One region of the Pseudoalteromonas sp. S4741 genome, then DNA from elsewhere that is predicted to be linked to it. Evidence: predicted binding sites of a transcription regulator. Region 1 holds the regulator's gene; each other region holds the start of a gene.
The links. Region 1 encodes sigma-54, which starts transcription at its own class of promoters, with help from an activator protein. Its sites were predicted from a motif close to GTTGGCACGNNNNTNGNNT; they were not measured.
Positions count from the first base shown of each region.

Region 2: pdsR (proteobacterial dedicated sortase system response regulator) is a predicted target of sigma-54. The motif match lies at 5,692-5,710, and genes of this name have one in related genera.
Region 3: flgB (flagellar basal body rod protein FlgB) is a predicted target of sigma-54. The motif match lies at 6,559-6,577, and genes of this name have one in related genera.
Region 4: fliS (flagellar export chaperone FliS) is a predicted target of sigma-54. The motif match lies at 2,719-2,737, and genes of this name have one in related genera.

Region 1 covers NZ_PNCN01000063.1:11,360-19,433, forward strand. The annotation lists gene mgtE (magnesium transporter) at 1-1,355, opposite strand, end outside; gene CWC30_RS10580 (HPr family phosphocarrier protein) at 1,479-1,751, opposite strand; gene rapZ (RNase adapter RapZ) at 1,771-2,613, opposite strand; gene ptsN (PTS IIA-like nitrogen regulatory protein PtsN) at 2,633-3,085, opposite strand; gene hpf (ribosome hibernation promoting factor) at 3,090-3,377, opposite strand; gene CWC30_RS10600 (RNA polymerase factor sigma-54) at 3,404-4,903, opposite strand; gene lptB (LPS export ABC transporter ATP-binding protein) at 4,973-5,698, opposite strand; gene lptA (lipopolysaccharide transport periplasmic protein LptA) at 5,695-6,234, opposite strand; gene lptC (LPS export ABC transporter periplasmic protein LptC) at 6,224-6,778, opposite strand; gene kdsC (3-deoxy-manno-octulosonate-8-phosphatase KdsC) at 6,775-7,326, opposite strand; gene CWC30_RS10625 (KpsF/GutQ family sugar-phosphate isomerase) at 7,327-8,074, opposite strand, start outside.
Region 2 covers NZ_PNCN01000015.1:53,432-61,505, reverse strand. The annotation lists gene CWC30_RS02520 (glutaredoxin family protein) at 1-116, opposite strand, end outside; gene proB (glutamate 5-kinase) at 223-1,326, opposite strand; gene CWC30_RS02510 (DMT family transporter) at 1,458-2,417, shown strand; gene CWC30_RS02505 (class GN sortase) at 2,312-2,917, opposite strand; gene CWC30_RS02500 (marine proteobacterial sortase target protein) at 2,914-4,914, opposite strand; gene pdsO (sortase-associated OmpA-like protein PdsO) at 4,941-5,666, opposite strand; gene pdsR (proteobacterial dedicated sortase system response regulator) at 5,893-6,588, shown strand; gene pdsS (proteobacterial dedicated sortase system histidine kinase) at 6,582-8,074, shown strand, end outside.
Region 3 covers NZ_PNCN01000042.1:2,123-10,196, reverse strand. The annotation lists gene CWC30_RS07935 (flagellar basal body P-ring protein FlgI) at 55-1,149, opposite strand; gene flgH (flagellar basal body L-ring protein FlgH) at 1,162-1,845, opposite strand; gene flgG (flagellar basal-body rod protein FlgG) at 1,860-2,648, opposite strand; gene CWC30_RS07920 (flagellar basal body rod protein FlgF) at 2,670-3,413, opposite strand; gene flgE (flagellar hook protein FlgE) at 3,547-4,932, opposite strand; gene CWC30_RS07910 (flagellar hook assembly protein FlgD) at 4,991-5,668, opposite strand; gene flgC (flagellar basal body rod protein FlgC) at 5,682-6,113, opposite strand; gene flgB (flagellar basal body rod protein FlgB) at 6,116-6,526, opposite strand; gene CWC30_RS07895 (CheR family methyltransferase) at 6,655-7,485, opposite strand; gene CWC30_RS07890 (chemotaxis protein) at 7,506-8,074, opposite strand, start outside.
Region 4 covers NZ_PNCN01000042.1:19,762-27,835, reverse strand. The annotation lists gene CWC30_RS08010 (sigma-54 dependent transcriptional regulator) at 1-196, opposite strand, end outside; gene CWC30_RS08005 (motility associated factor glycosyltransferase family protein) at 474-2,468, opposite strand; gene fliS (flagellar export chaperone FliS) at 2,772-3,173, shown strand; gene CWC30_RS07995 (hypothetical protein) at 3,173-3,469, shown strand; gene fliD (flagellar filament capping protein FliD) at 3,521-4,954, opposite strand; gene CWC30_RS07985 (flagellar protein FlaG) at 4,986-5,396, opposite strand; gene CWC30_RS19060 (flagellin) at 5,534-7,051, opposite strand; gene CWC30_RS07975 (flagellin) at 7,590-8,074, opposite strand, start outside.

The sequences.
Region 1 (8,074 bases):
ATCAATAACCAAGTCGCAGTACCTAAGAAGGCAAATATACCAACAATATCAGTTACTGTGGTTAGTACCACACTGCCTGCAAGTGCTGGATCTATTTTCATTTTTTTAAGCAATAGTGGGATACTAGCACCCGCAATACCTGCTGCAACTAAATTCATAAACATAGCAAACGCTAAAACACCACCGAGTTTGAAATCCCATTGCCAAAGCGCAACGACACCGGCAATTAGGATAGACCAAACCATACCGTTAATCGCGCCGATAGCGAGTTCTTTTAATAATAAAAAACGTTGGTTAGTTTGGTTGATATGGCCCACCGCGATACCGCGAATAACCAAAGTTAAGGTTTGGCTGCCTGCAACCCCACCCATTGACGGAACAATACCATTGAGCACAGCAAGAATTGGTAATATAGCTAAGGTGTTTTCAAAAAAGCTCGCCACAATTGCAGCCAGCAATGCAGTTAGTAAGTTTACACCCAGCCAAATTGAGCGCTTTTTAGAGCTTTTTAACACAGGTGCAAAGGTATCTTCTTCATCATCTAAACCCGCTAAACCCAGTAAACTGTGCTCAGCGTCTTCACGAATAACATCAACGATATCATCAATGGTGATCCGCCCAAGCAAGTGTGCGTTGTCATCAACAACCGGTGCCGATATCCAGTTATGACGCTCAAACAATTGTGCAACTTCGCTCTCATCCATTGAAATAGGAATAGACTCACAGTCTTCATCCATTAACTCATGAACAATTTTTTCAGGGGGATTAGTTAATAAAGTACTCAGCGATAGGGCGCCTAAAAAGCAGTTATTTTCATCAACCACATATAAGTCATCTGTACCCTCAGGTAATTCGCCGCGTAAGCGAATATAACGTAGTACCACATCTAGAGTCACATCGGGGCGAATAGTAACGGTATCTATATTCATCAATGCGCCAGCAGAGCGCTCTTGATACGATAAAGCCTGCGTTGCACGTTCTCTATCTTGAATATCCATAGCGCTAACAACATCTTTAAAAACAGTGTCAGGTAGGCTACGTAGTACTTCCCCTAAATCATCATGGCCCATGTCTTCGGTTGCAGCAGCAATGTGCTCGGGTGCCATTTGCGCAATAATGCCCAAACGTACATCTTCAGACAGCTCTTCAAGCACATCACCTTGTACATCAGGATCAACCAGTTGCCAGAGCATACGACGAATTTTATGGGGAGATGATTCTAAAAGAAGTGCGGTATCACAAGGTGCCGTTTTTGCTAGCATGCGCCTAACTTGAACAAATTGACCACTATTTAGTGACTTAGTCACCTGTTTTAGTTGTTGTAGTGGAATATCTTGTTCTAAAGCTTCAGGCATTGGCGTCCTTAATTAAATTTTATTACACGATGATGGGGTATTGCTTTATCTTACTTTATATCAGTAAACTACCTCAACCACTATTAATCTAAGTTTAGGATGATGAGTTAATAATGAACTTTTTTATTCTTGCTCATTAAATCGTTGGTCGATGAGTTCACCTATTGCGCTAAGTGCAGGCTCAGCGTCGGGGCCTTCGCATACCACCTTAACTTCTTTGCCTTGGCTGCTTTCGAGTAACATAAGTGCCAGCACGCTATCGCCAGCGGCTTGTTTGTCATCTTGAAATAAAGTGATTGTGGCATCAAATTGCACAGAAAGCTGAGCTAATACTGTCGCCGCTCTAGCGTGTAATCCTAATTTGTTTTTTATTAAAAATGTATTTTCTAAGCGCATGACATGTTCTCACTCGGTATTATTCTTGTTCTCGGTGGCGAATTTTTACATTAGGATGGCTCATTGCAAAGCTTTCGCCAATGGTTTGCGCTAAATAAACAGAGCGGTGTTGCCCACCGGTGCAGCCAATTGCAATAGTCAAATAGCTGCGGTTATTTCTTTCTAAATGAGGCAGCCATGTTTGCACGAATGTTTGAATTTGCCATGTAAATTTTTGTACTATGCTGTGGCTGGCTAGGTAGTCTTTTACTGGTTGATCTAGCCCTGTGAGTGGCTTAAGTTCAGGCTCCCAATGCGGGTTTGGTAAAAAGCGAGCGTCAAATACATAATCTGCTTCTTTGGGTATACCGTGCTTAAAACCAAATGACTCAAAGGTAATGATCAGTTGTTTGTCTTTTTTACCGAGTATTTTTTCACGAATAGATTCAGCCAGCTGATGCACACTTAAATCCGTAGTATCAATCATATAATCGGCACGGTTAATGAGCACATCAAGGAGTTGTTTTTCTTTTTTTATTGCTAAATCAAGTGGCAGTGAGTCAATCGAAAGAGGGTGAAGGCGCCGTGTCTCTGAAAAGCGTTTAATTAAGGTTTGATCGTCACTGTCTAAATAAAACACCGTTGGCTTAGTAAAACCAGGTAAATATTCAATGATTTCATTAAACTGTTGCTGCTCTTTAGGTAAATTACGCACATCAACACTTACGGCTATTTTGTTGTAGCTGTCGGAAACACTACGAACAAGAGATGGTAATAAATTTAAAGGAATATTATCTACACAATAATAACCTAAATCCTCAACAACACGCAGCGCAACAGATTTACCAGAACCTGAGCGACCACTTATAATTATTAATTCCATTTATCACCCTTAATTGTTACTACGGTTGACTTACAATTACTTGATACAGCTCATTGTCGGATTTTGCCGCTCGTAATTGCTTACAAAATTCTTTATCGTTGAGCTTTTCTGCTATAGTGGCTAAGGTTTTTAAATGCTGCTTATTGTCACCATCAGGTACAATTAAGGCAACAAAAATGTCGACCGGTCTGTTATCTATCGCATCAAAATTAATAGCCGTTTCGCTCACTAATATAAGAGCAAGAGGCTCTTGTACACCACTCATACGACCATGAGGAATTGCAATTCCTCGACCTATACCTGTACTCCCTAGTTTTTCTCTGGCGGTTAACGCGTTAAGAATATCTTGTTGTGTTAAATAGGGCAGTTTATTGTGAGCCAATTCACTGATAAATTCTAAAATTCTTTTTTTACTATTAAAAAGGACCGCAGCTTTACTGCAGTCCTGACAGATAAGTGAGCTTAATTTCATAGTGTTAGTGTCGAGCAAGTTTCTCTTTGTGTTTAATTACTTGACGATCTAGCTTGTCAATCAGCGAGTCTATAGCGGCATACATATCTTGGTGTTCAGTAGAAGCAAAAATCTCAGCGCCACTAACATGAACGGTTGCTTCGGCTTTTTGGTTTAGTTTTTCTACATCGAGAATAACGTGCACATTCGTTATGTGATCAGTGTGCCTCTGTAACTTCGAAAATTTACTATTTACGTAGTCTCTAAGCGAGTCGGTAATATCTACATGGCGACCAGTTAAATTCAGTTGCATAAACATTTTCCTCTTTGTTGTACGCCTTAAATCAAACTTTTACGTTGATTTGACGGGGGAATAGCTAGAGATTCGCGATACTTTGCAATAGTTCTCCTTGCTACTTTAATTCCTTGCTCAGCCAATATATCTGCAATTTTACTATCACTCAATGGTTTAGCTGAGTTTTCTGCAGCGATTAATTTTTTAATTAATGCGCGTATTGCTGTCGATGAACATTCGCCACCATTTTCAGTGCTTACATGGCTTGAAAAGAAATATTTAAGCTCAAAAATACCGCGTGGTGTGTGCATGTATTTTTGCGTAGTAACACGTGAAATAGTCGATTCGTGCATTTCTACCATTTCGGCCACGTCATTAAGTACCATAGGCTTCATCGCCTCAGGACCATGTTCAAAAAAGGCCTGTTGTTGTTGCACAATACAGTTAGTTACTTTAAGCAGTGTGTCGTTTCTACTTTCTAAGCTTTTTATAAACCATTTAGCTTCTTGTAAGTGTGAGCGAATAAACTGGCTATCGCCGCTTGATTTAACCGTACGCGACATAGCTGCATATTGGCTGTTTACCCTAATTTTAGGCATGCTATCTGGGTTTAGTTCAACCACCCAACGGCCTTTCACTTTTTTAACCGACACATCAGGAATAACGTACTCAGACTCTTCTCTAACAATAGTGTCAGCGGGTTTTGGGCTAAGCGTGTGAATTAACGTCATGACTTCTTTAAGCTCATCTTCTTTGAGCTTAGTTTTTTTCATTAACGTGCGATAATCACGCGCAGCCAGTAAGTCAATGTGATCGGTTAAGATCATTTTTGTTTCGTTTAAAAAAGGCGTGTCTTGGTCAAACTGATTTAGTTGAATACACAAACACTCTTGTAAACTACGCGCGGCTATTCCTACCGGATCAAATAACTGAATACGCTTTAAAACGGCTTCTATTTCATCAAGTTCAACTTCATCTTCTATGTCGTTTTCTTGATTAAAACTTTCTAATATTTCTTCACAGCTAAGGGTTAAAATACCAGAATCGTCCACAGCTTCTACGATTGCAATCGCGATGGCTTCATCTGTTGGGCTAAATGGCGTCAGTTGCAATTGCCACATTAAATATTCATGCAGCGTTTCAGTTGAAGAGCCTTGATAAATTGATTCATCTTCAGGCATTGGTCCCGAGGAAGAGGCAGGTGCTGCGCTCATGTATTCATCCCATGTAACATCCATTGCCATATCATCGCTAATGGTGTCTTTGGTCATGGCTTCGCCGCTATCTTGCTCATATTCGCTAGGTTTTTCATCAGCTGAAGCACTTAGCGTTGATTCATCGGTATCGGCTTTTTGTTCGTTTTTACCCGCAGCATCTTCACTGTAATCTTGTTCTTCAACTTCAAGCAAGGGATTACTATCGAGTGCTTCTTGAATTTCTTGCTGGAGATCCAATGTACTGAGCTGCAATAAGCGAATTGCTTGTTGCAACTGTGGAGTCATTGTAAGTTGCTGGCCCATGCGCAGCTGTAATGATTGCCTCATTTATCTCTAACAATCCTTTTAAATTAGTATGATTAATCTTAGCAGATGCTTAGTGGAATAACACACATATTAGAGCTTGAACTGCTCGCCCAAATAAACATCGCGTACTGTTTTATCGTTTAATACATATTCTGGAGTGCCTGATGCAATTAACTCCCCATGAGAAACTATGTAGGCTTTTTCACAAACATCAAGTGTTTCGCGGACGTTGTGATCTGTAATCAATACGCCAATTCCTCGGTTTTTAAGGTGCTCTATAATCTTTTTAATATCTAATACAGAGATAGGATCAACCCCTGCAAAGGGTTCGTCTAGTAGTATAAATTTAGGATTTGCTGCTAATGCTCGCGCAATTTCAACACGGCGACGCTCACCACCTGACAGAGCCATACCTTGGCTGTCACGAATATGCTGAATACTAAATTCATCAAGTAAATTATTTAAGGTATCTTCACGTTGTTGCTTATTGAGCCCTTTACGTGTTTCTAATATAGCCATTAAGTTTTGATAAACCGTCAGCTTTCTAAAAATAGATGATTCTTGTGGTAAATATCCTATCCCTAGGCGAGCTCGACTGTGCATTGGTAATAAAGTGATATCTTGATCATCGATTGATATTTTACCTTTATCGCTCGGTACAAGGCCTACAATCATGTAAAAGGTCGTGGTTTTACCTGCGCCATTGGGGCCAAGTAAGCCGACAATGCTGCCTGCTTCAACTTCTAGACCAACGTTTTTCACCACTTCACGGCCTTTATAGCTTTTCGCTAATAGCTCTGCTTTTAATGTGCTCATGGTTGGCCTTTATCGTCTTCTTTTTTGTTTTCAACAGGCACTAAAATAGTGTGTACACGGTCTGTTGAGTTTTCGTCTTTTTCTGCGCTAATTAACTGCTGCTCTATATCGTAGGTGATACTTTTAGCAGTTATTTTTTGACCTGCTTGAGCAATACTGGCATCGCCGATTAAGGTTAAAAAACGTTGCGAAACATCGTAACGTACTTCATTCGCACTGGCACTCATGATGGTGCCATCTGCTTGTGTTTCTTCAAAATATGCAGGGCTGCCTGTGGCAATTAATAATTGCTTGTTATCGCCTAAGTCATCGCGTTTATGCACTTCTAAACGGTCAGCTGTGATACGGCGATTACCATGAATAATTTCAACATTTTTCTCAAAAATGCCCACGTTTTCTTTTAATTGACCTTCCTGCCTGTCAGCACTAATTGAGATTTGATTAGCCGCAGGAGCTTCAGTGGTTTCCTCTGCATGGCTATGAAATGCAATCAGTAATGAAGGAACAATTAGAATTTTAAATAGGTTATTGGTCATAATATAGGGTTCGCGTATGGTTAATAAGTTTAATCACTTCGGTTTTTAAATCGGCCTCAAGGCCTTTGCCTGTGATTTTTAAATTAGGTCCTGTAATAACGACAGGCTGCTCTGACTGCATAGTGAGTAGTTTTATATCTACATTGATGCTATCGGCTGTGATCGTATCGATCATGGCGTTATCGGCTAAATTTAGCGCTTTTACATTGCCCTCTAATACGAGTTGACGATCGTCGTAGAGGGTGGCCTCATCAGCGTTAATACGCCATGTTTGCTGCTCGTTGTATAACGTAAATATAGGTTTTTCAAAAAAGGTAAAACCAAGTTGTTGGTATAACTCCATTTTTACCGCAGTTACTTTGTGGCTTATTTTACCTTGTTCATCATAAGCCGTTTGTTTTAGCTCAATAGCGGTATAATCAGGCTTAGCAATAACTTGTGTTTCTTCGCTTGCAGTAATATCAACCTTAGTAAAATAAGGATACCAGAGCCAAACCATACAGCTTATGAATAAAACGCTCAGTATAATGCGCGCTACATTCATGAACTCGTTCCTTGGCTAGTTAGTGGCTTGCTATTTTCGAGCATAAGTAAGTCTGTCAGCTCTCTTACCGCACCAAAACCGCCGGGTAGTTGGGTTACATAATGTGATAAACGTTTAATAAGTGGATGAGCATCGTTTACGGCAACCGCAAAACCGACTTGCTCCATTACTGGCATGTCTGGACCATCATCACCTATATAAGCAATTTGATCATCGCTAAGCGCTAATTTTTGTTTTAATTCTTGATAGGCTATAAGTTTGTCTTCTTGGCCTTGATATATATGTTGTACGGTTAAACTGCTCATACGTTGCTGCACTATATGAGAATGGCGCCCGGTGATCACAGCGACTTCAAAACCGCTGTTAATCAGGGCTTTGATACCAAATCCGTCTTTGGTGTTAAATGCTTTGAGTTCTTCACCTTGGTTTCCAAGGTAAATACGCCCATCAGAAAATACACCATCAATATCACAAATTAATAGCTTTACTTTTTTTGCGCGCGCCTTCGCATCATCACTTAACGGTTGATAGAGATCTTCAAATTGCATTTATAGCACCCCCGCTTTAAGTAAGTCTTGCATATTTAGTGCGCCAATCGGTTGATTATGCTCATTAATTACAATTAAGCCATTAATACGTTTTTGTTCCATAATATTTAACGCTTCAGCCGCGAGCATGTCTTGGGTGGCTGTAGTACACGACTTGGTCATTACAACATTAATTTCAGTGCTATGAATGTCAATACGTTGCTCTAAAATACGGCGTAAATCGCCATCGGTAAACAGGCCTGATAATTGCTGGTCACTATCAACAATAGCGGTCATGCCGAGTCCTTTGGCCGACATTTCAATTAAGGCATCTTTAATCGTTTGCGTCTCGTTAATGATAGGCGTATCAGCACCACTGTGCATAACATCTTTAAGAGTTAAGAGTAATCGCTTGCCTAAGCTACCACCAGGGTGCGATAGTGCAAAATCATCAGCAGTAAAGCCACGTGCTTCTAATAATGCCACCGCCATGGCATCACCCATAGCGAGTGTGGCAGTGGTACTTGCAGTAGGTGCTAAGCCCAATGAGCAGGCTTCTTGTTCAACTTTAATACACACATGCACATTTGCCAATGTTGCCATGGTTGAGCCTTGGTTGCCTGTCATGGCAATCATTTTGGCACCAATGCGCTTTAATACCGGAATAATATTAAGTACTTCGCTGGTTTCACCAGAGTTTGAAATGAGGATAACCACATCATTTGCTGTGATCATTCCTAAATCACCATGGCTTGCTTCACCTGGGTGA
Region 2 (8,074 bases), on a different contig from region 1:
GCGGTTTGCTGATCAAGCTTAGTTTGCTCTTGCGGATCACGTTTTTTGCTACGCGGCGTAAAAACAAAATTAAAAAATAAGATGATACAACCTAAAACCCAGCGAACTAATTTCATCTTCAATACTCTTTACAACAAATTTAAGGTGCAAGATTTTAACACAAAAAAGCGCAACACTATAAGCGGATTATACGTTGCGCTATATCGTTAAAAAAGTGCTTAATTACAACACCACCATATCATCTCTGTGTAGCACTTCCACGCCGCTATCGTAATCAAGTAACTGGCTGATTTGATTAGAATGTGCGCCTTTTATTTTATTGATTTCAAGATGGCTAAAGCGCGTTAACCCGCGTGCAATAATTTGCTGGTTTACATCAATTAAGTTAATTAAATCTCCACGTTCAAATTCACCTATTGCACGCGTAATGCCTTTAGCAAGTAAACTGGCGCCCTTAGATTGCAATGCATGCACCGCACCGGCATCAATTAAAATTTGGCCGCTACTTTTAGGCCCTGCTAATAACCATTTTTTTCGGCCATCTTTAGGGGCGGTAAGTTTTAAAAAACGGGTGCCAGGCAGTTGCTCGCTCATGCATTTTAAAATCACATTTTCATCCGCGCCTTTGGCAATAATCACCTCAACCCCAGCTCTTCTGGCAATATCTGCGGCCTGTAATTTGGTTGCCATACCCCCTGTGCCTAGGTTCGTACCGCTGCCACCCGCAAGTTGGCGTAACTCATCATTAATATGGGTAACTTCGTCAATCAAGGTGGCGTTAATGTCGGTGCGCGGATCGCTGGTGAATAACCCTTGTTGGTCGGTCAGTAGCAGCAATTTATCGGCATTGGCTAAAATAGCCACCAATGCCGACAAGTTATCGTTGTCACCTACTTTTATTTCGCTAGTAGCAACTGCGTCATTTTCATTAATGATCGGCACTACATCGTAATTTAATAGGGCATTGAGGGTATCGCGTGCATTTAAATAGCGCTCTCTGTCGTCAACATCCGCGCGCGTTAGTAGCATTTGCCCGACGTTAATGCCATACAACGCAAATAAGCTTTGCCAAATATGAATGAGCTGCCCCTGTCCAATGGCGGCCAACATTTGTTTGTCTATTAATGTGCGCCCACAGGGTTTTAATAGCTGTTCGCGACCTGCGGCAACCGCACCGCTTGATACTAAAATAACGTGATGACCTTGCTTTTTTAGCTCACTGCATTGGCGAACAAGTTCCACCATATGTGCTTTGTCTAACTTATCGGTACCGCCAGTGAGTACGCTTGTACCTAGCTTTACAACTACGACCTGATCCCTTTGCATGTTTTTTACTTAGCGCAATAAATGATGAATTTATTTATACCAGTTCGGTATTTTTGAACAAGTAAAAAATATTCAATCACTCCCTCTGCATGCTAGGATCGCACTATATTCAACCGATTAAATTACACCTTATGCCTGCCAGTTTATGTTTAATTATTGCCACCTTTTTGTGGGGTAGCTCCTTTATTGCACTTAAATACGCGATTGCGATTTATGACCCTGCCTTGGTGATATTTTTACGTATGCTCACCACTTTACTGATTTCGTTATGTTTATGGCGTTACGTAATTCGCTTTGAATATTTAAAAGGCGATTGGAAGTACTTATTAGGCATGTCGCTGGCAGAGCCTTGCTTGTACTTTTTATTTGAAGGCCACGCAATGGAATATACCTCAGCGTCTCAAGCGGGGGTGATTGTTTCTTGTTTACCAATTATTGTGGCATTCTTAGCGTTTTTCATGCTCAAAGAGCATATTAGTAAAGCTATTGTGGTGGGTTTTACGCTGTGTATTGGCGGTAGTATTTTACTGACTTTGCTTTCACCGAGTTCAAGCCAAGCCCCAAACCCATTACTGGGAAATTTTTTAGAATTAATGGCCATGGTGTGCGCGGCATTTTATACCGTGTGTATAAAACATTTAGCTAACCGCTACTCCCCACTCACATTGATTGCTCTGCAAGGCGTGAGTGGTAGTTTGTTTTTTGCTCCGTTTTTATTATTTATTGACCTACCCAGTGAAAACCAACACGATTTAACCGCACTAATGAGCATATTGTACTTAGGCTCTTGTGTTACTTTGGGTGGGTACGGCATGTACAACTATGCGATTAGTAAAGTGTCGGTATTAACCGCCGCGGCTTACTCTAATTTAATCCCTATTTTCACTTTAATTTTGTCAGCCATTATCCTCAACGAAGTACTAACTCTTGGGCAGTGGATCAGCATATTTGTGGTGTTTATAGGCGTAATGATTAGTCAACGCCATCAAGAGCTGGTGGTCGATATTCCTAACTCAACTTCGGGTGAGGATATTTCTGCCGACACTAACCACCTTAAATCGGTACCCGAGGCCAGCGAATCAAAAGGGTAACAGGTTAATAAATACAACCCTGATTGCTGCAAAAAATCGGTGTTGTACTGATTAATTACCTCAACATGAGTCACTGAATAATGCTGCACTTGGCCATTTTTAAGTTGTAGAGAAAATTGTTCCCCCACTTTAGCGTTTTTTAAAAACGCAAAGTGGGTATCGTTGTGGCCAGCAATAAGTGCTCCTTGCGAATTACCAAAATCAGCCCCACCTAATTCCCCAGCTGGTAAAAAGTGGCTCGGCGCAAACGCTAAATTTCTACCACTTGCGCCATCGAGCACGGTTAGTCGTTTATTATGCTTTGGCCATATTATTTGTGCCACTGGGTAACTATCAGCATAAAACCACGGCTTAATTTTTTTATTGGGTGATTTAAGGGCTGTTTGCCAAGCTTGCTCTATTAACACTTGTGCAAGCCATGCCTTTGCCTGCATGTATACACCATGGCCAAACAAGCTCAAACCTAAGGCAAGTAAACCTATGCTTAGCCATTTTTTCATTTACAGCGCCTTACTAACAAAAGACCACCTAGAAGTAGTAATGCTCCAAACACAATATGCATTTTGCTTTGCCCATCTGTTTGCGGCAAGCGCATACTCATTCCTTGTGGCATAGTATTAGCCACTTGTGTGCTTTGTTTAGCAACTTCTTTAATGGTGCTCTCTTCTATGGCAATAAACGCAGTAAATGGGCTAAGTAACTGATGCTCAAGCGCGAGCTGCTGCACTTGCTGTTTTACAACACTTTGTTGGTTGTATAACAATAACGACTTTATTTTTTGACGTGCCCAAAGCTTATCAATTCCTGTGGCTTTTGAACTTGCTTGCGGATTAAGCTTAACCTTAAACTCCCCATGCGCCGTTTGCCCCGTAAAAGTAATTGCATCGGTAGTGTCTAATTTAATAGCCACCATAATGGGCTCAGCAAAATATAGGTCAGGCAAAGGTGAGGGCCAAAAATCTAAGCTGTCTCCATTTGTATTTGTTAACGCTAAATTAGTCATAGCCGGGTGAGCGAGTTTATCAAACAACTGCTGCATTTTCGGCTGCACATCAAAGGTGCTACCAATAAAGGTATAAGACCCCTTACCTATATCAGCGGCACGACGCATAAAATAACGGTTAGGCGCACTACCAATGCCCACAGTAAATAAACGGCTATCACCTAAGGTGTGCGCAATATGTTTAAATAATTGATCTTCGTTACTTACGCTACCATCGGTTAAAAATACAACTTGGCGTACAAACCCTTCAAACTGTGCACCGTTAAGTACGGCATCAAGTGCGCCTTTTATTTCAGTTCCGCCATCGGCTTGTAAGTTATAAATAAAACGCTCTGCGCGACGTAAATTGAAGTCACTGGCAATTAATGGGGTCTCACTCATGACTGCAACCTCATTATTAAAACTGACAATATTGAAGCTATCATCACTATCTAATAATGATAATGCGTAAAACAGCGCTTTTTTAGCTTGTTCAATAGACTGCCCATGCATAGATCCCGAAGTATCAACTACAAACACCATTTCACGCGGTAAACGCTGAGATTGAGTAAAACTATCGCTTGGCGGCATTAACATTGCTAACGCATACTGCTCACCATTTTGTGCTTGCTGAGTAAAAAGTGCAGCTTGCGCTTTCGCTATTTGAAGTGGCTTAAACTCAAGTACAAAGTCTCTATTTATGGCTTGCTGTGGTTTTAGCACAATGCTGTATTGCCCAAATGCAGGGTTTTCAATATTAACTTGATGGTACTTAGCATTTATATCAACCAATTCTAAGCCTATATCCATGTTAATTGTTAAGCTTAAATCGCTGGCATTTGCCGCCTCATTGGTTTGTTTTGTATAAACAGGGCTTAACCAACCCTGTGGAGTGAACGAAGGTGCATTAGTGTTTTTTACCGCATGCTTATCTTGATCATCGTTAACTTCCCCTGTTATTGCATGATAGCGTGGCGTAATTGTGGTTGGAAAATGAATCGCAAAGGTTCCGTGTTTGTAATCAATAATCTCTTGATACTCAAGCGTTATAACTATTTCTTCTCCTGGCCCTACATTTGCCACATTTGTAATAAACATATTTGCACGTTGCTGTCGCAACAATGAAGCTTGTTTGCCTGCTTTTTTGGCAGCTTGGTACTGTTTTTCAGCTTGGCGTTTTTTTGCTATTTTACCTTTGATAACTCGCTCGCCAATGCGCATGGTCATTGCTTGCACGGCGCTTTCATCGGGTAAAGGAAATACATAACGTGCATTTACGGCAAAAGGGTTTTCATTTATGTAGTGCTGCGTTACTACAACATGATTAATTAGCCCTGTTAGGGTCATTTTTGCATCGCTTTTTAAAATAACCCCAGGGTTAACCGCCACTCCTTGGCTATCAAACAAAGATAGTTTTGGCGACTGTGCATGGCTTTTAAAGCTGGCCAAAAGCACGATAATAATAAAAATAAAAAGGCTTACCTTGGTAAGCACTTTGGTGGGTTTACTCAACATAAATCACTCCATCGAACGCCTTGCGATTAATTGCTTGCTGTTTGATTACTTGACTGATTTAACGCACGAGTAGTGAGAGTAACGCGTCTGTCAAAAAAGTTATCTTCAAGGGTGTTACTGTTTGCTATGCTTTGTTGCTCGCCAAATGCTTGTGCGCTTAAACGTGTATGGCTTACTCCCTGTTTAATTAAGTAACTTTGTACGGCGTTTACTCTGGCTTTTGAAAGTAATAAATTTGCTTGCTCTTCACCGCGCTGATCGGCAAAGCCACTTAAATCGAGTGCGAGTTGCGGCTGGCTTTTTAATAACGCAACTAATTGATCAAGCTGCTTGGCAAAATGAGGAGCAATATCGCTAGATCCAGTTTTAAATTGCACTGTCATCGCCAATAAATTATTAAGCTGTGATTGCGTTAGTTGCTCATTTTGCTGCGTCAGTAGTTCAAGTTGCGCCTCTAGGTGGCTGTTATGATTAAGTACGTGCTGGTAGTCGTTGGTTTTCTCTGCCATTACAGTTAAAGCTTGCTGCTGCTCAGCAATGGTTTGCTCAGCCACCTTGGCATCGCCAATTAAGCCACCAGCAAATGCGCCTACAAACGCGCCAATAGGCCCACCAACAACACCACCAATAATGGCACCGGTGCTCAGGCCAACAATTGTTTCTTTTTTTGCTTCTTTTGATGGGGTATCCGCAGCAAATACTGGCGTACAAAAAGTGCTAACAAGTGTGAGTGCGATTAATGTTTTCTTCATGGTCTATTCCTTACTATTAATAATGGTTGGCAAGCTATTGGTTGGCACTTGCGTTGTATTGGTAATTTCAATAGCTGTATTAAAACACCATGAAGTGGCAATAAAGGGGAGTAAAAATGGCAAACTGCTGAGCAATTGTGGCAAAAAAATGGCAATTGTGTTTTTAACCTTACTTAGCGCAAAAACTTCGCTATAGTGCGCCTAAGTCAATATGAGTAATTAAAAAATGAAAAAAATAGCTATCGTTGAAGATGAAACCGCCATTCGCGAAAACTACATAGAAATGCTAAGCGCTCAAGGCTATCAGGTAAGTGGTTATGAAAACCGCCCTCAAGCAGAAGTAGCTTTTAAAGAAGCACTCCCCGATTTAGCCATTGTTGATATTGGCTTAGGCCATGAAATAGATGGCGGCTTTTTACTGTGCCAAACACTGCGTTCACTTTCTAAAACCTTACCAATTATTTTTTTAACCGCTCGCGACAGCGAAATAGACACCGTATGCGGCCTGCGCATGGGCGCCGATGACTACTTAACCAAAGATATTAGCTTAGCGCATTTAGCCGCGCGTATTGGTGCGTTATTTCGCCGCATGGAAGCATTAGAGCAACCCGCCGATGCCAACGCATTAATAATTCGCGGTCAACTAACACTCGACACGCAACGCATGCAGGTGCTTTGGCAGCAACAGTTGGTTGATTTAACCGTAACTGAGTTTTGGATGCTGCATTCACTCGCCCAACGACCTGGCCACGTTAAAAGCCGTAATGAGTTAATGAGCGATGCTAAAATTTATGTAGACGACAGCACCATTACCTCTCATGTAAAACGCATTCGCAAAAAGTTTATAGCACTCGATAGCCAGTTTGACTGCATTGATACCGTGTATGGCATGGGTTACAGGTGGGAGCAACCCACATGCTAAGATTTGGCCTACGCAGTAAATTTATTCTACTTTCATGCTTTTTGTTTTTGTTGCCATGGTTAGGCTACGAATACGTATGGGAAATGGAAAAGTTTTTACGCCAAGGCCAAGAAAAAACGCTCGTAGGCACTACACGCGCACTGGCCACGGCCCTGCATGAACGCCCCGCTTTATTTGACGAACAAACCAACTTTTTAGATCAAGTTGTAAAAGGTCGCGATCTCTATGCTTATAATTTAAAAAGCCCGATTCAACTCGATGGCAAACTCAACGACTGGGACGCTTATCAATCGCTGTTTTGGCTTTATGATAAACGCTACTTACAAACAGCCAATGATAACCATCAACTGAGCAACTTATCATTTAGCCATATGGTAGGTAAGTTTGATAATTACTTATATGCTGTATTTAAAGTCACAGATGACACTGTAATTTACCGTGCTAAAAACAGCCTCAGCATTACCAATAACGATTACATAAAAATTGGCCTAAAAAATCCTGATGGACAATTTAATACTTATATTATTGCTCCGCGCCAAGATGGCTGGGTCAACGCATTTGATGCCTACAGTAAAATGCCTTTTACTAAAATTCAGGGCTTTTTTAAACAAACTGAAACAGGTTACAACCTTGAGCTGCGCTTTCCTTTGAGTATGCTTGGCAATAAACTGGGGTTTGCCATTGCTGATGTTGATAGTAAACAGCCAAGCCAAACACCTAATATCATGTCTACATCCAACTTAAATAACCCAAATGATTTAGGCTCAGTACTGGTGCCCTCCCCTGAAATAAACCGTATATTAAAAGGCATGGGCCACAGCGGCAGTCGCATTTGGGTGGTCGATAATCATCACCGTGTTTTAGCGCAATCGGGCAGTATTCAAAATGCCGATGGTGTATGGGCCGATGGGCTAAAAAATCAAGCGCCAAAAACTGCGTGGCAGCGCTTTGAACAGGCCTATTTACATCCTTTGTATTATAAAATTTTAACCCGTCCTGAAGATGAATTTATAGATACCTTACACGATGTTGCTTCAATGCAAGGTACTCATTTAGCCAAAGCACTCAAAGGCCAACCCGCATCGTCGTGGCGACTCACCCCCGACAATAAAGCAGTGATTTTATCGGCCGCGTATCCTATTTGGATTGAGGATAAGGTTATTGGCGCAGTTATAGCCGAAGAAACCACCAATGGCGTGCGCACACTGCGTAATAAATCGCTGGAAAAACTGTTTAATGTGATTTTAGCGGTCATGTTAATTGGCACAGTCACTTTGTTCTTTTTTGCCTCACGTATATCGAGCCGTATTAGGCGACTACGCGATACAGCAGAGCAAGCCATTGATGCACAAGGGCGGGTAACAGGCCATATAAATTACAGCGATGCCAATGACGAAATTGGCGATTTATCGCGTAGCTTTTCAAATATAGTGAGCCGACTTGGTGGCTATACCGATTATTTAGAAAATATGTCGTCGCGCTTATC
Region 3 (8,074 bases), on a different contig from region 1:
ACCATTTTATACGGAACCATGAGACACACCAAAATTATTCAATTTAAAAATCCTCTATATAATAACAAGTTGCCCGTTTATGGCTCCCGCCTCTTTCAACGCTTCAAGAATCGCCATTAAATCACCAGGAGCAGCGCCAACTTCATTAATTGCGCGAACTAAATCATCAAGACTCACACCAGGATCAAATACAAAAGCGCGTGAATCATCTTGATTAACATCAATAATACTTTGCTGTGTAACAACGGTTTCGCCTTCTGCTAACGGGTTTGGCTGCGCCACATTTTGTTGCTCAGCAATCGTGACTGTTAAACCACCATGGGTAATTGCCGCAGGTTGTAATTTTACATTTTTGCCTATAACGATGGTGCCGGTACGCGAATTAACAATTATTTTTGCCGAAGTATCCGCAGGCTTAAATTCTAAGTTTTCAAGGGTCGATAAATACGATACGCGCTGCGAGGCATCTCGTGGCGCAACAACCCGAATAGAGGCGGCATCGAGTGCTTGTGCGCTATTTGGGCCGATTAAATCATTAATGGTTTTCTCTAAACGTTTTGCGGTTGTAAAGTCCGGACGGTTTAAATTAAAGGTAATATAGTCGTTTTGCATAAATGGGCTTTTAACGGCACGTTCAACGGTTGCACCGTTTGGCACACGCCCTACGGTTGGCGTATTAATCACGACTCGGCTACCATCTAGGCCTTCAGCACCTAAGCCACCAACAATTAAGCTCCCTTGTGCAATAGCATATACATTGCCATCAACCCCTTTTAAAAATGTTTGTAATAACGTACCGCCACGTAAGCTTCCCGCACTACCAATTGATGACACAGTAATATCTATAGTTTGCCCTGGCTTTCTAAATGGGGGGAGTTCTGCATGAACCGCGACTGCTGCAACATTTTTAATTTTTGGCTTTAAACTCGCAGGTAGTGTAATACCAAAACTATTAAGCATGCCTTTAAAACTTTGCTCGGTAAAACGGCTTTGCTCTCCGGTACCTGGTAAACCAACAACCAATCCATAGCCCACTAATTGGTTTGAGCGCACCCCTTCGACCATAGACACATCTTTAATTCGCTCAGCACTGGCAGTAAATTGCCAGCCTAGTAGCACCATAAAACAAAAAACTTTAAAACCATTCATGTTGAATGTCCTCTAAAAGGGAAACAATGAGCTACTAAAGAAACGCGTTAACCAACCCGGGCTTTGTGCCTCTTGAGTTTGACCCTTACCTGAATACTGAATACGCGCATTCGCAATTCGATTAGACTCAACGGTATTATCAGCATTAACATCTTGTGGACGCACTAACCCCTCTAAGCGAATAAATTCTTCACCGGTATTTAGCGTTAGCCATTTTTCACCACGAATCACTAAATTACCATTTGGTAATACTCGCATCACGTTAACCGAAATATCGCCAACTAGGCTGTTTGATTGATTTGATTTTGAGTCACCTTTAAACGACGCATCACTACCAACCCCAAATTGAATACTATCGCCACCAATATTAACCGGTAAACCACCTAAGCCAATAACAGGGTCGAGGCTGGCATCGGTTTCTTTATCTGTTTCTGTTTTAGCCGCTTTTGTGGCTTGGGTCGACTCTTGTAATTTAACCGTAATGATATCGCCTGTTCTAAGTGCTTTTTTATCGGCATATAGGTCATTCGATAATTGTGTACTGAACAAAGAGCCGGTTGCTACTACTGGCTCCATATTAGGCTCTGGATACATAGGTGCATAATAGGGATCGTCCTGTACTACTTCATTATTTTGTGTAGATACACAACCGCTTAACAGTAAAGTCCCTACTGCAAATAACATAATATTACGCATACAATCCCCCAAAACTATAATTGTTGATTGATGTAGCTCATCATTTCATCAACCGCTGAAATTACCTTTGAGTTCATTTCGTAAACTCGCTGAGTTTCAATCAAATTAACCAACTCTTCGGTCACATTTACATTTGATGTTTCAAGTGAACCTTGAATAATTGTACCTAGGCCCTCAACCCCCGGATTACCTTGAACAGGCGCACCACTTACCGCAGTTTCGGTATAAAGGTTTTGCCCTATAGGCTCAAGGCCCGACGGATTAATAAAATCACTAATCGTGATCTGACCAATAACCACGTTTTCGGCCTGACCTTTAACGCGAACTGACACTTCACCGTCTTGAGATACGGTGATCGACTGTGCATCGTCAGGTACATTCATTTCAGGCTGAACAACATAACCAGCACCCGAGGTTACAACACGCCCATCACCGTCGGTGGTAAACTGGCCGTTACGCGAATAAGCAATATTGCCATCCGGTTGCAATACTTCAAAAAAGCCAGGACCTGAAATCATCCAATCTAATGAATTTTCAGTGGTGAGCATATTACCTTGCGAAAAGTTTTTTTGGTTAGCCACCACCTTAGTACCCGCACCAAGCATTAAACCTGACGGCATTTCGGTATCTTGCGATGAGCGACCGCCTGGTTGATTAATATTTTGGTAGAGTAAGTCTTCAAAAATAGCGCGGCTTTTTTTGTAACCCACTGTACTGGCGTTCGCTAAGTTATTTGATATAACCGATATATCAGTTTGTTGAGCGTCAAGCCCTGTTTTACTTATCCATAATGCTGGATTCATAATAATATCCTCACGTTAAAGTTAAACGATGCGCATCAGCTGTTCTTGACGTTCGTCAATCTCTTCAGCTGTTTTCATCAGTTTTACTTGTAATTCAAATTGGCGTTGGTGACTGATCATATCGACCATTTCATGCACAGGATTTACATTCGATTTTTCTAATGTGCCACCTAATACTTGTACATTGGCCGATGTTTCAACTATTTGGCCTGGTTTAGCTCTAAATAAGCCATCGTTACCCTTTTCGAGCGTGGCGTTGTTTGCATCAACCACTTTTAGCCGATCAACTTCTTCTAAAAAGTTAGCCGGTGCACCTTGAGGGCGAACTTGAATAGTGCCATCTTTGCTAAATTCAATTTTTTCAATCGGTACCGGTAATATGACGGGCCCACCTTCGCCAATAACTTGACGACCGTCGCTGGTAGTTAACATACCTTCAGCCGTTATATTTAACGAACCCACTTTTGTGTAGGCTTCATTACCAGAGGCATCCTGAACACTCAGCCATGCGTTATCACTCATAGCAATATCAAGGCTGCGACCTGTTTCAACAACACCGCCCGATGCCATGTTTGATCCTGGGCGCTCCTGCATAGCAAAAACACGAGTCGGCAAACCTTCACCGAAAGCCTGCATTGATCGTGCTTGCGCAAAATCAGATTTAAACCCAGTGGTATTCGCATTTGCCAAATTATTGGCTTTAAGAGCAAGCCCTTGCATGCTTTGTTTAGCGCCAGATGCGGCTATGTAGACCATTTTATCCATAACATCGACTCATTAAGAAATCTATATATGGGTAAATGCAATATAAGTGCCAAATTAAATTAAAGCATGAATAAGATTTTAAGAGAGGAATAAAAAAGGCTGCACGTAGCAGCCTAAATAAATCAAAATATGATTATCTGATCTGAAGGATGTTCTGTTGAATAGTTGAGTTAACCTCAAGCGCACGAGAGTTTGCTTGGAAGTTACGCTGCGCACTAATCAAATCAACCAGCTCATTGGTTAAGTTTACGTTAGACTGCTCAAGAGCTGACGAATTAATGTTGCCTAGTGTGCCTGAACCTGGCTCACCCGCAATTGGTTCCCCCGAGGTCAAACTTTTTTTCCATGAAGTGTCACCTACTTGCTGTAGACCTTGCGAGTTTGAAAAGCGTACCATGGCAACTTGTCCCAAAAATGTTGAATCGCCGTTACTATAAGACGCCACTACTTTGCCGTCGGTGCCAATATCAATACCCGCTAAACGTCCTACTGTCGCACCATCTTGTTCAAGTGCTTTTACTTCAAAGCGACTTGCATACTGTGTTGGTACTTTATTGGCGGTTCCAGCCTGATCTCGCCAATTTATATCTATGTTAGCAGGAAAACTAGCTCCATTTGTTAACATATCAGATAACCCTGGTGTCCCTCCTCCACCGGCTACAATAGATAACGGATTAAATGTGTTACCTACATTAGGTGTTGTTGTGCCATTTACAGTTGTGGTCGAGGGTAAACCGCTCGAATCAAATTTAAACGTACTAATAGGCTCAAACGGAAGAGCTGCTGTTCCATCCTGTTCAACGCCATCACTACCAAAAGATTTGCCATCAAGCGTAGCATGTACATCCCATTGGTTTTCATCACCAGGGACTGATGGATCGTTCTTCACAAAGAAAAACTGAAGCACGTGAGGTTCACCCAAAGAATCATAAACAGTTGTTGATGTTGATGAATTGTATGTTGCGCTTTCAGTAGGATTAAAAGGAAGCGTTGGCGCATCTGCACGGGAGTCTAAATTAAATGAACTGTACACACTAGAGGTAGCACGTGGAGACCCGGACGAGTCTGGTATTTGTAGTGCTGAAGAGGTACTTAAGCTTACGGATGTTGTATCACCAGTTGCTTCGTCAACGGGGAACCCTTGTAAAAAATTACCCTTTGCATCAACAACAAAATTGTCTTTGTTTAATTTAAATGCCCCGGAGCGTGTGTAAGTAAAATCTTGAGCGCCTAAATCTTGACTCATGGCAAAATAACCCTCACCCGTAATCGCTAAATCAAGTGAGTTATTAGTAAACTGCAACGAGCCTTGGTGAAACTGCTGGGCAACCATAGTGGTTTGTACACCATCACCATTTTTCGTTTTACCGGCGCTAAATACTGATGATGCGTATACATCAGCAAACTCGGCGCGAGACTCTTTAAAGCCCGTGGTATTTACGTTGGCAATGTTATTGGCGGTAACATCTAAATCTTTTTGTGCGGCAGCAAGGCCTGTTAATGCAATATTGAAGCTCATAATTAACCTCTAACCTAAAAATATTTAGCCTGATGGCTAAAAAAATACATAAAATCTATTACGCGATTTCTGCGACATCAGTCAGCCTAACCGCACCTTCTTTAGTATTAATAATAATGCCGCTTGAGCCGTTAATATTAACACTTTCAATATTTTTGAATGTAGCTAATGGGAGGCTTGAAAATTCCCCATTTGTACTACCCTCTGCTTTGATGTTGTATTCACCAGGTGGAAGTCGTTCACCCGCTTCATTTTTACCATCCCATGCAAAACGGATGGCTCCTGCAGGCTGAGTGCCTAAATCTATAGTTTTAACCAACTGCCCGGATGCATCTTCAATGCGAATCATTAAACTATCGACTGGCTTTTCAGCTACAACAGAACCTCTTGATTCACCCGACTCATTAAGCTCCAGTGTATCCGACTCCAACAAAGCTTGTTTGCCTACCAGTGTTGATGCTTGCAATGCTGAATTTGATGTCATCGACGCAGCTAAAGACTCAAAGTTAGAGTTTAAATTTGAGATCCCTTCAGCCATAGTAAAGTTTGTCATTTGTGCAATCATCTGATCGTTATCAGCTGGTTTGCTGGGATCTTGATATGACAACTGCTGTGTTAACAACGAAAAGAAATCTTCTTGGGTTAACGCATCACTCTCTTCTTTTTTTGGCACTTGCTTATCTTGCCAACGTAAAGAGTCCATGTAGGATGAAGAAGTACTAATATCGTTACTCATGAGCTACCCTCAGTTACCGCTGACCTAACAGCAGTGTTTTACTTAACATTTGCTTAGCTGCATCAGCAACTTGAACATTTGTCTGATAAGAGCGAGAAGCAGAAATCATATTTGCCATCTCCTCAACAACATTCACGTTGGGTTTGTAAATATATCCATTTTCATCCGCACTCGGGTGATTTGGGTTATATTCGATTTGTAGTGGTTTATTACTTTCAACCACTCCTAACACTTTTACACCAACGGCAGAGCCCTGTGGGTTGCTTGCTGACGCTGACGCTTTTGTTAGCTCCGCAGCAAATACAGGTTGTCGCGCTCGGTACGTCTCATTTTGTGAAGAGCTAATTGTATTGGCATTAGAGATATTACTTGCCGTGGTATTTAATCGCACGTTTTGCGCGCTCATACCCGAACCTGCAATATCAAACACATTATATAAACTCATAATTAGGCTCCTTGACTACCGAGGGCTTTTTTCAGGCCTTTAAATTTACCATTAAGAAACTGGACACTGGCCTGATACTCCATAGCATTCTGTGTATACAAGTTCCGTTCCACTTGTATATCAACAGAGTTGCCATCACCTGTATCTGTTTGATTTGGCGTACGAAATAGTTCATTACTACCTACACTACGGGTACCACCGGCAATGTGTTTTTCATTGGTTCTTACCATGGTATTGCCGCTTAGTTGGTTGGACTTTGCCGTTTTTAATGCTGAGGCAAAGTCGATATCTTTTGCTTTATAGCCGGGCGTATCAGCATTTGCGATATTAGTAGCGAGCATTTCTGCTCTTTGCGAACGGATCAACATCGCATGCGGATGCACGCCTAATGCTTTATCAAAACTGATAGCCATAACTACCTCCAAAAAATTGACTCAGTACCGATAAGCAATAAATGAGCCAGCAGTGAAAATAGTGATAATAAAAACAAAAAACGACGCAATGGGCGTCGTTTAGTGGAGGGATAATATATTTATGAAGGTCATTTTTTTTGGTAAATGATACCAGGGTTACAACGCACCATATCAAAGTCAGTACTTAAACCAGACATAGACTCCGACGCACCTAAAAATAAGTACCCCTTAGGGTTAAGTGCTTGAGAGAATTTTGCAATTATTTTGGCTTTCACCTCAGGTGAAAAGTAAATTAAAACATTACGGCAAAATATAATATCGAACTTACCCATTAAGGCGTACGAATCGAGCAAATTTAAATGCCTAAAGCTCACTTGCTTTTTCAATGAATCAACCACTTGTGCCATGCCATTGCCGCTGTCTTTAAAAAACTTTTTACGGCGCTGTGCAGAGAGTCCGCGAGACAATGCCAATGCGTCATATTCAGCATGTTTACATATATCAAGCATGGTATTTGATATATCTGTACCAATTATTTGTGCACCCATTTTTAAAACACCAGGGCTGCTGGATTGAAACTCAGCAACCGACATCGCTATTGAGTAGGGTTCTTGTCCTGATGAGCTCGCCGCAGACCATATTTTTAATGGCCTATTTAACGTTTTAAACTCAGGGAATAATCTGGTTTTAAGTAACTCAAACGGATACTGATCTCTAAACCACAATGTCTCATTGGTTGTCATGGCATCAACAACGGCTGCGCGCAGCTGGCGCTCATGTACACCTAGCGTTTTACTTACCAGTTCAGATAACGAATCAACATTAAATCGAGACATTAATGGTGCCAAACGACTCTTTACTAAATACTGCTTATTTTCACCTAAAACAATACCGCACTGTTGTTCTAAAAATAAGCGAAATTGATCGTATTCATTTTGCTGTAAATCTTTATTAGTCAAATCAATAACACCTATGTTTATTAATCACGATGAACCCATTTATTAACGGCTGTTGCAAGCTCGTCTGGGTTAAATTTTGCAATAAAATCATCTGCTCCTACTTTTTCAATCATCGCTTGATTAAAAACACCACTCAATGATGTGTGTAAAATCACATGTAGTGGCGCGAGCTTAGGATTAGCTTTGATTTCTGCAGTCAGCGTATAACCATCCATTTCTGGCATTTCTACATCAGAAATCAGTAGCCCTACTCGCTCTGTAATATCATTTACGCAATCGAGCTCTGCAATTTCTTTTAATCTTATTAAAGCTTCTTTACCATTTTTAGCCAACTCAGTTGTTACACCTAATGGTTCCAATGCTCGTTTTACTTGATTTCGCGCAACAGCCGAATCATCAGCAATAAATACTATTCTCTCGCCTAAATCTTTTTGTATAGTGCCTTGCGAGGCAACATCATCACTTACCGTAGTATTAACTGGGCAAATTTCGTTTAAGATTTTTTCTACGTCGAGTATTTCTACCAACTCATTTTCAATTTCAGTGACGGCTGTTAAATAAGAATAACGCCCTGCTCCTGATGGCGGTG
Region 4 (8,074 bases), on a different contig from region 1:
GATAGCGCTTAATTAAGCTTTCATGATCAAACTCTTGTAACGCTCCCAAGATAACCATGCATTCTTGTTGTTGGTACTTATTACACTCTTGTTCGAACTTTTCCTCGTCAAGGCTTAAAACAGCTTCACCAATAAATGTCAGTGAAGCATGTAAACCAATCGCACGATTATTATTATTATCTAGAATCAAGATCATTTGTTAGCGAACCACAGTTACAACAAGCTATTAGTATTTAAATTGTAAGCGAGTTTGACGTGGATGCAAGCACTCAACGGCAGTTTTTTGACATCATTGCCAAAAAACTGCCACTTTTTCACTATCCACTTTATAATTAAGGGTCAAAACCTTCAATGTACAAACTTTAGAGATTAATACAAAAGCACTGTAATAAGTGTTAATTAATAAAGCCATAGAGTAAATTGCTAACGTACCTAATAAATATTTTTACATAAATGTTCAAAGATATACCACACTAAATGTTACACACTTTTGTTAAATCAATATATACATCTTCTATGTGGCCATGGAATGCATCAACACAAGCATTAATAAATTCCATTCGATTTTCCAAATTACTGTAATAATAGCTGCATGCCATAATGTAACTTTGAAAATATTTAAATGAACCTTGAATTAACCAAAAAACAGCCTCATTATCTTTAGAAATTTTATGCAGTAGTTCATTTTGTAAATAAAATGCCCCAGCTAAGGACTCTCTACTATCAAAATTCATATTTGTAATTTGTAAAAGCTCCTCTAGATATGACTTTGTACTACTAACTACACTTAATGTATTTCTTTCTACCGCCTCCATAGACAAGTTCTCTAATGAAGACGAATTCTTTAGGAGTGACAATATTTTTTCTGGTTTATTTAAAATCTTGTTATTTACTTTAATATTAGAGATTTTTTTTGGTTCAGCATTTTCAATATACGCACCATCACATGTATTATAAGCTCTAACATTTGGTTTACTTTTCAATAATTCCTCAACACTTCCCCTTGATGAGTCAAAAGTAAAAGTTGTTAGCACTTCATCTCTGAAATTGCCTTTAACTTTTGTTTGCCCCTGCATGAGCCTATCTGCTCTCTCTCTGTATTTATAATCTTTATCATAATAAATACTGTCTTTTGCATGGTGAGTATCTTCTGAAATAAAACCAAAATCAGTCCCAACTAAATATATGTTTTCAAACCCTAATTCAGTTGCAACAACTAAGCCTGCATTAGTCACTGTTGGGTTAGTAAAACGAGGATATGAAAGTTGTGCATTTTTATCTGATAGTTTGATAAATGTCCCACCAGCATCATTGATTTTTGTTAATAAAAACGTTGACTTAAACCTCGCCAAAATCGGAGTATATACAGTATTAAGTGCTACAATATTTAGTTGTTCAAAACCAACATCAATTTCTTTATCCCTCTCTACAGCTAACACAGAATATTCCAACCTAGGAGAGCGCTCCATTTCAACATGAATGTCGGGTTTAATATTATTAGACAATAAAGCTTTCAGAGCTGTACCGCAGGAAACAATAACGAGATCTTCAATATGTAGTTTTATAAAATTAATTGCTAAATCTAAAGAAGGTCCATTAGCGACAAGAAAAACTGGCGCTTTTTTTAAAGGGTTTCTTATCGAGGCCGAATGTTTAATTACTGGGAATTTTGATTTTAAATTAGACAATGTATGTTCTAAGCCAATAACTTCATCTTCAAAAAAGCCCCAACCTGAACTCCATCTATACCCAAGACTTTTAATTTTATTAATGGTTTTTTCCATTAAAGGACTATCATAATGTTTAAAATAGTGAATTAAACTTACGTTAAACATCCCTTGCTTATGTAGAAGTGAATTAACCTCATAGACTACTGAGCTTTCATCTCCACCAACACAAATACGAAATACTCCGCCTAAAGAAACACAACGTTCAGCTAAAGGTCTTAGTTCTATACAATGTAATAGAGCATAGAAAGCACTGGGGTTTGGCTCAAACAACAGAACATTAAGAAGCTCTTTCTGATTAAAAAGCTCCTCAATTTGATAGCCAAGACCTGCACCCAAGAAACATACAAAATCAAGCCTTTTTTCCTGTGTAGGCCTTATAATTTTACCTGTAGTTTGTTCATTGCGTACATTATACATTGATTTCAGTAATGCTTGCTGTTTGAAATACATTTCCTCATCTGGAGAGTGTTGTATTTCATAACGAGAATAAACAGGATTATTAAGGTACTTAGACACCTGCTTTTTAGCTAAAAGTAAGGGGCTTTCTTCATATACGAAGCAACCATTATTCAATAAATTTATATTTCCATTTTTATCAAAAGCAATACCGGTGTCTGTCGCTTTAAAGTCTTTAAATTGTTCATAAATAGCTGGTAACTTCTCTTTAAAATAACTTAGATTTGCCAACAAGGTAGCTTGTAAAAGCATTTCTTTAATTTGAATCTCACTATCAGTCAAAATATACATTCCCGTAATTTATTAGTCGTTAACATGTAAACGGCCTGTTGAATAGTTTATCTATTCTCACGCAAAAAATTTATACAACTTAATTTTATAGCAAATAATAGGCCAGTAAATTAGCTAGTGTCACGTCGGTTTTTTGACAAACCAAACTAAGCTTTCTTTTACTTTTTATTTCCCAATGTTGGATAAATTAAGTAATTCGGTATATGCTTGTGACAAACAGCTACAGCACCCAAACCAAAAACATGGCATTATATTTGCTTTAGATTTATAAATATATTGATTCAAGGTTTTACCATGGCACATATTTCAGTAAAAAAATACAGTCAAGTTAGTGTTAGCAACATTAACGATATGACTCCTTATGAACAAATAAACCTAATTTTCAGCAATATCATCGGACGACTTGCCGCAACAAAAGGATTTATTGAGCGAAAAGAAATTGAAAAAAAAGGTGAAAACCTATCTACTTGCATTTTATTGTTTGGTGCTTTGCAAGATGCACTTAATTTAGAGGTTGAGCAAGATCAAAGCATTTCAAATAACTTGCTTGCATTATATGATTATTGCCAACGTAAATTAGTTGAAGCCAATGTAAATAACGACATTGATGCTATTAATGAAGTCGTCAGTATTGTAAAAGAAGTCAAAGAAGGTTGGGACAATATACCTGCAAATGAACGCAGCCCTGCTTTATAATGACAACACAAGTGAATGCGACGCAAGTAACCCAATTACTTTCACTCGTTAAAGAGCAAACGAGTGAAGGTAATGCTGATGATGCTTTGTTATCACTCAACGATTTAAACTCATTAATACAACAGTGGTGTGAGGGGAAAGGCTCGAATAAGCCAACCCGTGACGAACTTGCCAGTATTCAAGTAGAAATAAAAAACGCCTTATCTACTGCAATGCGGGTTAAAAGTGAAACTGCTGAAGCACTGTTGAAAAAAAAGCAGTCCTCTAAAGCTATTTCTAAATACAAACCTTTATAACTAAAAAAGCGCCAACTGTGAGTTTAGCGCTTTTTATCATTGTTGCTTTATTTAGTCTTGTTTTACAACACCAGGCATATTCTCTAACTGGGCCTGCACATAGCTACTAGTTGAATTAAGTTGCGCTACCAGCAAATCCATACTGTTGTACTGTGCGTACAGCCTTGATTCCAATGATTCCATTTTGCGGGCAAAGTCGATACGCTCATCATCAATTCCGTCTAACTGTGTTTGCTTACTATCAATACGGTTTTGTACGATGCCATCGCTATCAGTGTAAAAGCTCATTAGCTCATCAAACGACTGGGCAAAACCCTCGTCATCACTCTCACCTAAAAAGAACTCTTGTACTAAATCGACACCATTTTCAATTTGTTCATTGAGTCGCTCTGTATCTAAAGTTAGCTTGCCGTAACGATCAGCCTCAACGCCTAATTGCGAAAGTGATAAACTGCTGCCATCACTTAATGGCACTTCATTGGTCAACTGTTGACGCAGCTTTGACATCACCCCACGTAACATTGAGTCGCCCGCCATAACCCCTACACCATCTTCACCTGAAGCCCCCAAGTTATTACTTAACTCAAGTAATTCATTGTAGCTTTCGATAAAGCTGTTTAAGCCAGCTTGTATATTGCTGTTATTTTCGGTTACTTTTAGGCTACTTTCATCATCGTCGGTATCATGTACTTTTTTGGCTGTTATATCGATACCATCAATTACTCCTGTAAACTCATTGCTACTGCTCGACACAACTAAAGTATCGTCTATAGTTATTTGTGCATTTTGCGCGGCATTGACTTCAGTAATATTAGTAACATGACTTACAGGGTCAGCATCAGAAACATCATATGCTAGGCGCGATAAACCGCCGGTATCTGTGTTGTTACCATCGCTGTCTTGCACGGTAATAGTAATCGCATTTTCTTCACCGGTTTCTTTACTGGTGAGTACTAGGTGCTGGCCTTCATCACTGGTCACAATGGTCGCGACTACAGAATCGTTAGAATCTGAGCCTGTAAATGGGCCGTTATTAATTTGGTCTCTTAAATCTTGAAGGGTATTAGTCGGTGATAATACGGTGGAAAAACTGTTATCACCAGAGCCAATCGTAATAACGCCGCCACCAATGGCTTCATCAGCTGCAAACGCAGGCGATGACAGCTTATGGGCTTGCGCTAATGCATCGACCTTTACATTATAACTACCCGGCTGGGCGTCTTTATCTGAACTTAACGAAATAAAATCGTCATTACCAGAAACACTGCGTTTTTGGTAGTTATCAACGTCACCTAAGGCTTCCATGGATGTTTGTAGTTTTGCAAGGGCTGACTTTAATGCACCTGCTGCTGAAATATCGGTCGTAAGCGTTGCTTCTTTTGTATTTAAGCGTGATGTAAACGGTGCTTGCTCTGCATTAACTAAAGCATCAACAATATCTGATACCGCTAAGCCAGACCCTAAACCATTAAATGAAATAGTCATATTTACACCCTCATACTTTTATATACTCAAACTACACTGATTGATCGATTAACATACCTGCCGTTTCAGACAGTTTCGCCACTAAGCTTAATACTTCTTCAGATGGGTATTGTTTGATCACATCGCCACTTGATTTATCAATTACTTTTATCACATCACGGCCTGACTCTTCATCTACTTTAAATTGCAGACTACGGTTCATTTCTCCCATAAAATCCTGCAATTGCTGCGCCACTTTTTCAAGCTGGTCATGATCAAGCTGCTTCTCAGTTTGTTGATGCTGTTCATTACTTGCAAAATCTGACGCTTGCTTTTGAGTATTGCCGTCCGTTTGATTTGGCTCTGCTGTCGCATTAGCAGTAAGTTGTGGGCTAGCTTCAACCTTGCTATCTACTTTTTGCACAGCGAGAGCGAAATCAGGGCTTTGGTTTATTGCACTCATAACGCCTCCTTTTTTTATTTGTACCTTTGAGGTAAAAAACGCAAAAAGGAGGTTAGCTAAGCCATCCCCCTTTTTAATTTTTATGCAACTAATGCTGACTTAACCATTAGCTTAGCTAATCATTTACTTTTTTGCTATTAGCCAATTAAGCTAAGTGCTGCTTGTGGTAACTGATTCGCTTGCGACAAGATTGATGTACCCGCTTGTTGCAATATTTGGTTTTTAGTCATTTGCGCGGTTTCTGTAGCAAAGTCAGTATCTTGAATACGGCTACGTGAAGCAGATACGTTCTCAGAGATATTTGCAAGGTTGCTGATTGTATGACCAAACCTGTTTTGTACCGCACCTAAATTTGCTCGCTGAGAGTCAATATTAGCAATTGCATTATCGATGATAGCTAGCGCATCTTGCGAGCCTCTTTGGTCTGTAATATCAACTGAGGCGACATTTTCAAGAGTACTTACATTTTCATTAGTATCTGCGGCAATAGTTGCATCATCACTTGTAACTGTAAATACTTCAGCTGAATTTAACTGTACCGTACCAGCAACTATTACACCATCACCAGCTGCTAGAGTTTGCGCAGTATCACTATCTTCACCATCATATGTTTGCCCTGTAACACTTATACCAACAGTCGTTGCAGTTGATCCTGTAGCACTTTCAGCTAAGCTAGTTAACTCTAAATCTTCACCTGTATTATTTGAAATGGTTAAGTCACCATTTTCAATTGATGCTGTTACACCATGTTCATCCGTTTTAGCATTAATGGCTTCAGCCATAGCTTGTTGATCACTTTCAACATTTCCTGTACCAACATAAGATACTGTTATTTCATCACCATCATCTAAGCCTGCTCCATCAAGCTTAAAACTAATTGTTTCACCTACATCACCTGCTGTTGTTACTTCAATCTTAGCTTCAGAACGAGCTTGTGCAGAAACGCCTGTAGTCCCAGTATAACTATTTATTGAACCAGCAATTTCAGATGCAGTTGCTTCAGCCCCTATTGTAACCGTTGCTTCTTCCCTGCCTTTGATTGTGTAATCACCTCCAGCAACACCATTATCTATAGCACCTGTACTATCTGCTGCAGATGCTTCACCAAGTCCAGCAGTATCACCCTGTAAATTAACTTGATTAGTGCCTATTTTATTTGCCGCTACACTTGATAATGACACATTAATAGTTTCGTTTGAATTAGCACCCACTTGGAATGATTTAGAACCAAAGCTACCATCAAGCAATTGTTGACCACCAAATGAAGTTGTTTCTGCAATACGCGTTAATTCAACTTGTAGTGCTGACACTTCTTTTTGTAGTGCTTCACGATCTTCTGTTGAGTTCGACCCATTTGCTGATTGCAGTGCAAGCTCACGCATACGTTGCAAAATACTTGTCGACTCGTTCATCGCGCCTTCTGCGGTTTGTGCCATTGAAATACCATCGTTGGCATTACGCTGCGCTACCGCTAAACCATTTACCTGTGAGGTTAAGCGATTTGAAATTTGTAGACCAGCTGAGTCATCTTTTGCGCTATTAATACGCATACCTGAAGCCAAGCGCTCCATTGATGTCGCTAAGCCTTGGCCTGATTTTGAAAGATTACGCTGAGCGTTTAATGAAGATACATTTGTATTTACTGTTAAAGCCATGATAAAACTCCTGATTACTTACGTAATGTTGCTGTTTTGATTTAACCAAGAACTGTCACAATTGTATGTTCAAGCTCTGTACTGGTTAAGTTAACGGCGGCAGTTAAATTATCTTTAGCTTTTTTTTAAAAAAAGTGTGTTTAATTGAAGATGATAAATTTAATCATCTGATTTTAATTACTTTTTACTTTAAATTTATTTTATGATTTTTGGCTAAAACCTTATTCTACAGTGATAAACACAGCGTTGTAGGCGAAATTTTACATCGCACTTTTCATTAAACACCCCATACTTATTTCTGCTTTTTTATTTTAGTTTTCTCTGTGGAATTCTGTGCAGCTCGGTGGTGAATTTATTTAGTCATTAATTACCACAAAGATATAAGAGGCGCTGGGCGCTTCCTGAGAAATAAAAACTTTAATCGAAGTATAGTAGTGCCAGGTAAATTGCCGCCAACATGGTTTATTGTTACGTAGTAAAAAAGCGCACCCCGTGCGCTTTTCGTATACTTTTTAATTGTGCAAGAGCAACGCTTTAATTAACCACCTAATAAACTAATTGCGGCTTGTGGTATTTGATTCGCTTGCGACAAGATAGATGTACCCGCTTGTTGCAGTATTTGATTTTTCGTCATTGCTGCAGTTTCACTTGCAAAGTCAGTATCTTGAATACGACTTCGTGATGCAGACACATTTTCAGATATGTTTGCCAAGTTACTAATAGTATGGCTAAAGCGGTTCTGAACAGCACCTAAGCCTGCACGCTGAGCATCAATATTGGCAATGGCGTTATCAATAATCGAGAGCGCATCCTGCGAACCTTTTTGACTGGTAACACTAATATCAGCCACATTATCAAGCGAACTTGTTACCGGAGTAGTTACATCATCTAACTGTGTATTAGCTGCTGTGGTAGTAAAGGTCTCTGATGAATTTAACTGAATTGCACCAGTGATTCTAGCTGAATCTGTACCTGCCGTTGTTAAGGTTACAGCTGCGCCATCAGAGCCATCTTCAAAACCTT